Regions from separate parts of the [Micrococcus luteus] ATCC 49442 genome, predicted to be linked through region 2. Evidence: riboswitches for the same ligand, from Rfam matches in the RefSeq annotation. Region 2 holds a riboswitch; the other holds the start of a gene.

Region 1 (3,404 bases), 1.2 Mb from region 2:
CGACTATCACACGATGCGTCGCGATCAGTGGGCGGACATGATCACCGAGTTGCGGGCAGGAACAAACGAGATGTTGAGCAAACGGCTGGCTGCCACCCCCGAAGCCGACCGTCAACGCACTATCGAATACAAAGTCTTCACTTACGAAGGCCTGATTGCCCGCGCGGAGACGGAAATCGAATGGGCCAAGCGGGGGCTCAAGCTGATCGATGCGCTCTCGGGATCTGCGCCGCACCAGGATTGAGGGCCGGGGCAGGTCGCCCTGTGCCGGCAGCCTCCCGCCGTCGGGGACAATGGAAGGCATGACCCTCACGACGTTCGCCCTCGTCCGCCATGGCCAGACTGACTGGAACGCGCAGCGCCGCCTGCAGGGCGCCACTGACATTCCGCTGAACGACGTCGGCCGCGGCCAGGCGCGCGAGGCCGTCGCCAACCTTTCGGGCCATGACTGGGACGCCGTGGTGACCTCGCCCCTGAGCCGTGCCGCGGAAACCGCCAACCTGATCGCCGAGGGGCTTGGCCTGAGTGTGGCCCGGCACGTCCCCGCGCTCACGGAGCGTAGTTTCGGCCGGGCGGAAGGGCTGCAGGCGGGCCCCGAACTGGAGGCCCTGCGCATTCCGGGCGGCTTCCAGGGCGCCGAGAGCGAAGATGCCGCGGCGAGCCGCGGGCTGGCCGCACTGGAAGAGCTGGCCGAGGAGTTCCGCGGCAGGCGCGTCCTGGTTGTCGCCCACGGCACCCTCCTGCGGGTAAGCCTCAGCCGTGCCATCGGCCGCACCCTGCACAGCATCGACAACGCCGTGCTCAACCTCGCCCACCACCACGTCCGCGAGGGTTGGCAGCTGGAGTACTACAACGGCCAGCCGCTGGCCGCCGAAGTCCAGGCCTGACCCGCACCACCCGCTTTGCCACCGGCCCGGTTGCCCCCGAAAGCTCCTGCACGGGGGGACAATAGTGGTATGAGCTCAGAAGAACCGCTTCGACCTTCAGACGTGCCTCCCGCTCCGCCTTCCCAGCCCTCGGAACGGTCCGCCGCGTCTGGTTCGCCGGCTCCCAGGACCGCGGCTCCCAAAACTGCCGCTGACAGGACCCGCATCACCCGGGCCGCAGTCATCTGGAGTGCGGTGGCGGTCAGCCTGGCGGTGCTGGTGCTCCTGATCATCTTCTTTATCCAGAACCAGGACATGGTTGCCGTCAGGTTCCTCGGCTGGGAGGGCAGTCTCGCCCAGGGTGTGGCTTTCTTCATTGCTGCCGTGGGCGGCGGAATCCTTGTGGCCATCGCCGGCGGAGCCCGCATCCTGCAGCTGCGCCGCAACGAACGACGGCGGGGCAAGGGCACCGAAGCGTAGCCCGCCAAAGGAGCGGCGGCGTCATCGTCGATCGATTGCTCCGTAGAGGTCCTTTTCGAGTCCCAAAAGGGCCCCTGCGGAGCAACCGATGCCGGGGGAGGGTGACGCCCGTCTCATCATGACCTGCGCGCGCCCCGGGAAATTGCTTGCGGACGCTGTTCGCGGTAAGCTGTGAGGCGTGTCACGGACTATGTGGCACATGCTTTTGATCTGCGGCGGGAGAGTTCTGCCGGTACGTTCAGCAGGCGCCGTAGGAGCAAATCCTCCCCAGGAATCTCTCAGGCCCCCGTACCGCCGCGGTTAGGCAACTCTGGAAAGCAGTCCGGCAACGGGCTCACCGACGGTGCAAGCGAAATCCTGCAAAAGCAGGTCGACGCGGAAACTCTCAGGTTCCCTACAGAGTGGGGAGGAACCCGAATCAATGTGGCGTACCCAGCGGACGCCACCTGAATTATGGAGTTCCTTTCATGACAGTTCAGTCGTCCCCCACTACTTTTGCCGACCGGCATATCGGTGCGCGCAGCCAGTCGCACATCGAAACAATGCTCAAGGCCGTCGGTTACGACACCGTTGATGGCCTCGTTGACGTTGCCGTCCCCGACTCCATCCGCCAGGCCAAGCCGCTTGCCCTCCAGGACGCCCTGAGTGAGGTTGAGGTCCTGGCTGAGCTGCGGAAGCTCGCGGGCAAGAATAAGACGGCTGTGCAGATGATCGGCCAGGGCTATTACGACACGGTCACCCCTGCGGTGATCCGCCGGAACATTCTTGAAGCGCCGGCCTGGTACACCGCGTACACGCCGTACCAGCCCGAGATTTCCCAGGGCCGGCTTGAGGCGCTGCTGAACTTCCAGACCATGGTCCAGGACCTGGTGGGCCTGCCCATCGCCAATGCCTCCCTGCTGGATGAAGCCACCGCCGTGGCTGAGGCCGTCCTGATGATGCGTCGGGCCAACAAAAACAAGGCTGCCGTGGACGGCAAGACCGTCCTGGATGCCGATGTCATGCCGCAGACCATCGCGATCGTGAAGGGCCGCGCCGAGGCCCTCGGTTTCGAGGTGGAGGTTTCTGACCTGTCCAAGGGCCTGCCCGAGGGTGTCATCAACGGCATCGTGCTGCAGCAGCCCGGCGTGTCCGGCCGCGTGTTCAACCACGCCGAGGTCATCGCCGCTGCCAAGGAGCGCGGTGCTCTGGTCACGGTCGCGGCGGACCTGCTGGCGCTGACCCTGATCATCCCTCCGGGTGAGCAGGGTGCTGACATCGCGGTCGGTTCCACCCAGCGTTTCGGTGTCCCGTTGTTCTTCGGCGGCCCGCACGCGGCCTACATGGCGGTGGCGATGGGGCTGGAGCGGTCCATGCCCGGCCGCCTGGTGGGTGTGTCCAAGGACGACGCCGGTGTTCCGGCGTACCGTCTGGCGCTGCAGACCCGTGAGCAGCACATCCGCCGGGAGAAGGCGACCTCGAACATCTGCACGGCGCAGGCCCTGCTGGCCATCGTGTCCTCGTTCTACGCCGTCTACCACGGCCCGGACGGGCTGAAGGCGATCGCCGAACGCGTCCACAACCACGCCCGCGCCCTCGCCACCACGCTGAAGGTCGCCGGCCGCGAACTGGCCACCGGGACCTTCTTCGACACCGTCACCGTGTCCGTCCCGGGCAAGGCCGGCAAGGTCATCGCCGCCGCCGAAGCACGCGGGATCAACCTGCGCCACATCGATGAGGACACCATCGGTGTGTCCGTTGATGAAACCACGACGGCGGATGTCCTGTCCGCTGTTGCCGTCGCCTTCGGCGCCGGCCCGGTAGTCGAGGCCAAGGGCTTCGAGCTGCCCGCAGAGGTGCTCCGCACCTCCGAATTTATGCAGCACCCGGTGTTCAACACGCACCGGTCCGAGACGCAGTTGCTGCGTTACATCCGGAAGCTCTCGGACCGGGACCTGGCGCTGGACCGGACCATGATTCCGCTGGGTTCGTGCACGATGAAGCTGAACGCGACCGCTGAGATGGAAGCGATTTCCTGGCCGGAGTTCGCCTCGATTCACCCGTTCGCCCCTGAGTCCC
Region 2 (3,404 bases):
ACCGGCATCGTGCACCGCGTCACAAACTTCACGGACATCCCCGTCGTACACACCATGGGTGGACGGGTAGGTGATCATGATGCAGGACAGGGCATCCTTGTGCGCGTCGATCTTCGCGTAGAGGTCAGCATGATCGATGGTGCCGTCGGCTGCGGTGGCCACCACAACAACTTTCATGCCCGCGAGCACGGCTGAGGCAGCGTTGGTGCCATGCGCCGAGGCCGGGATCAGGCAGATGTTGCGCTGGCTGTCACCGCGGGAATGGTGGTAACCGCGGATCGCCAGCAACCCGGCCAGCTCACCCTGGGACCCGGCATTAGGCTGGACCGAGACCTGGTCGTAGCCGGTGATCTCCGCAAGATCAGCCTCCAGCCCGGAAATCAGTTCACGCCAGCCCGCAGTCTGGGAGTCCGGAGCGAACGGGTGGATGGAGGCGAACTCCGGCCAGGAGATGGCTTCCATCTCGGCGGTGGCGTTCAACTTCATCGTGCAGGAACCCAGCGGGATCATGGTGCGGTCCAAAGCAAGGTCACGGTCCGAGAGCTTTCGGATGTAGCGCAGAAGTTGGGTTTCGGACCGGTGCGTGTTGAACACCGGATGCTGCAGATAGGACGATGTGCGCAGCACGGACTCGGGCAAGGAAAAGCCGTCTGTGATGTCCGTTAGGCCCGCACCGTAAGCAGCGGCCACCGAAAACGCGTACATGACGTCCGCTATCGTCTGGGCAGAAGTCGTTTCATCTGTCGAAACACCGACAAGGTCTCGGTCAATCGCCCTAAGATTTATTCCCTTGGCATTTGCGGCTGCGACTACAGACATGGCTTTCCCGGGCACCCGTACGGTGATTGTGTCGAAGAAGCTTGTATGCAGAACGTCAAGGCCTGCGGCCTTCAGGGATGCCGCCAGCGTACGGGCGTGACCGTGCGTTGTTTCCGCGATCGCCTTTAGTCCGTCGGGGCCGTGGTAGACGGCATAGAAGGAAGAGACGATGGCCAGCAGTGCCTGCGCCGTGCAGATGTTGGAGGTGGCCTTCTCGCGGCGGATGTGCTGCTCGCGGGTCTGCAGGGCCAGGCGATAGGCGGGGACACCGGCGTCGTCCCTGGAAACACCGACAAGCCGGCCGGGCAGGTTGCGCTCCATGCCCTGCCGGACGGCCATATAAGCGGCGTGCGGGCCGCCGAAGAACAGCGGCACGCCGAACCGCTGCGTGGAGCCGACGGCAATATCGGCGCCCTGTTCACCCGGCGGGGTGACCAGGGTAAGGGCGAGCAGGTCGGCAGCCACGGTGACCAGCGCGCCGCGTTCCTTCGCCTCGGCAATCACACCGGACTGGTCCCACACCCGGCCGGACACACCTGGCTGCTGCAAAATGATCCCGTTAATCGCGCCCTCAGGCAAGCCATCGGTGAGGTCGGCAACTTCCACCTCGAAGCCCAGGGCCTCGGCGCGCCCCTGGACGATGGCGATGGTCTGGGGGAGCAGGTCGGCGTCCAGGACCGTCCTGCCGTCTTTTCCGGACTTGTCCTTGTTGGCCCTGCGCATCAGCAGCACGGCTTCAGCCACGGCGGTGGCCTCGTCGAGGAGGGACGCGTTGGCCACCGGCAGCGCAGTCAGGTCCTGGACCATGGTCTGGAAGTTCAGCAGCGCCTCGAGCCGGCCCTGGGAGATTTCGGGCTGGTACGGTGTGTAGGCGGTGTACCAGGCCGGGGCTTCGAGGATGTTGCGGCGAATCACCGGAGGCGTCACGGTGTCGTAGTAGCCCTGCCCGATCATCTGGACCGCGGTCCTGTTCTTGGCCGCGAGCCTGCGCAGCTCGGCCAGGACCTCCACCTCGCTAAGAGCTGGGGACAGTTCGAGGGTGGAGTCTTGCCGGATGTTAGACGGCACTGCCATATCGACCAGGGCATCGACGGAGTCGTAGCCAACAACTTTCAGCATGACTTCGACATGATCCTGCTTGCGGGTGCCGATATGCCGGTCGACGAACGTTGCGCCTTTGGAATTGGGGGTCATTAGGAACTCCAGTTGTCTCCTGCGCCATGAGGCGCCGGTAATTTTGAGTTCCTCCCCGCTCTGTATTGGACCTGAGAGTTTCCGCTGCTCCTCGTCGTGGCGGGAAGCGGCTTGCACCGTCGGTGAGCCCATCCCAAAGAAGGGATTTAGCGGGCTGCTTTCCAGAGTTGCCGCGCTGCAGCGGTACGGGGGCCTGAGAGATTCCTAGGGAGGGTTTGCTCCTACGGCGCCGGCGGGGGTGTGCCAGGCTCTCCCGCTGCAGCTTAGTGGCTCATTTCGTGATTACGAACACAACTTACACCTGAGCCAAGCATAATGGCAACCAGTGCCGAAAATATTGGCTTCCGCGCCGCGGGAGACTCGTCGCTGGGCTGTCTTGAGAGTATTTTCTTCAAAAAGACCTCCTTTTGTTCGGCTGCGGCGTGTATCGTAAGAGATATCAAACCAAACTGTACGCTCCGAGCGTTCAGAATTTCTACTGATTGGAGAGTCCAGATGGCCGGACGATTTGATGGAAAAGTTGCCTTCATTACCGGCGCTGCGCGGGGGCAGGGGCGTTCGCACGCCGTCGGCTTGGCTTCCGAGGGGGCCCACATCATCGCGGTGGATGCCTGCGCGCCTATCAGCACCATCCCTTATGAAGGTGCCTCGGTGGCGGAACTTGATGAGACAGTCCGTCAAGTGGAAGCTGTCGGCGGCAAAATTATGGCCCGCCAGGTGGACGTTCGGGATCTGGACAGCCTGACAGCAACCGTCAAGGACGGAGTCAGCGAATTCGGCCGCCTGGACATCATCCTGGCGAACGCCGGCGTCGTCTCTTATGGTCAGCTTGCCGAACTAGATGAAGAGACGTGGCAGACGATGATCGATGTCAACCTCACCGGCGTCTGGAAGACAGTGCGGGCTTCTGTCCCGTCGATGATCGAGGCCGGAAACGGCGGGTCCATCATTTTGACCAGTTCCACGGCGGGGCTAAAGGCCCTCCACACCCTTGGCCACTACGTCGCCGCGAAACACGGCGTCATCGGTCTGATGCGGAATTTGGCCAACGAGCTCGCTCCCCACAACATCAGGGCCAACGCGCTTGCGCCGACCAACGTCGACACGATCATGCTGAATAACCCGGGCGTCTTCAAGATGTTCCGCCCCGATCTGGAGAACCCGGACGCGGATGACGCGCACTCCGGCTTCGTGGAGCACCACCTGATGAAGGTTCCCATGATCGCGCCTGCAGATGTCACGAACGCGGTTAAGTGGCTTGCTTCCGATGAAGCGCGTTACATCACTGGTATCACGCTTCCCATTGACCTGGGATTGCTGGCCAAGTAAAAGACCCGGCGGGCCGGTGCTGATTGCAGCAGTATCGGCCCGCCGTTTCCAACCACGCTTTT

The links. Region 2 has a riboswitch for glycine ahead of gcvP (aminomethyl-transferring glycine dehydrogenase). Riboswitches for the same ligand answer to the same signal wherever they lie in the genome.
Region 1: it holds a riboswitch for glycine, as region 2 does, so the genes downstream of both, gcvP (aminomethyl-transferring glycine dehydrogenase) here and gcvP (aminomethyl-transferring glycine dehydrogenase) in region 2, are expected to answer to the same signal.

What each region holds. Positions count from the first base shown of each region.
Region 1 is NZ_JAAAXP010000001.1:4,253,482-4,256,885, forward strand. It holds gene GUV69_RS19390 (PadR family transcriptional regulator) at 1-244, shown strand, start outside; gene GUV69_RS19395 (histidine phosphatase family protein) at 303-887, shown strand; gene GUV69_RS19400 (LapA family protein) at 957-1,346, shown strand; glycine riboswitch at 1,553-1,650, shown strand; gene gcvP (aminomethyl-transferring glycine dehydrogenase) at 1,814-3,404, shown strand, end outside.
Region 2 is NZ_JAAAXP010000001.1:3,082,363-3,085,766, reverse strand. It holds gene gcvP (aminomethyl-transferring glycine dehydrogenase) at 1-2,013, opposite strand, end outside; glycine riboswitch at 2,064-2,184, opposite strand; glycine riboswitch at 2,185-2,279, opposite strand; gene GUV69_RS14070 (mycofactocin-coupled SDR family oxidoreductase) at 2,329-3,342, shown strand; gene GUV69_RS14065 (cupin domain-containing protein) at 3,403-3,404, opposite strand, start outside.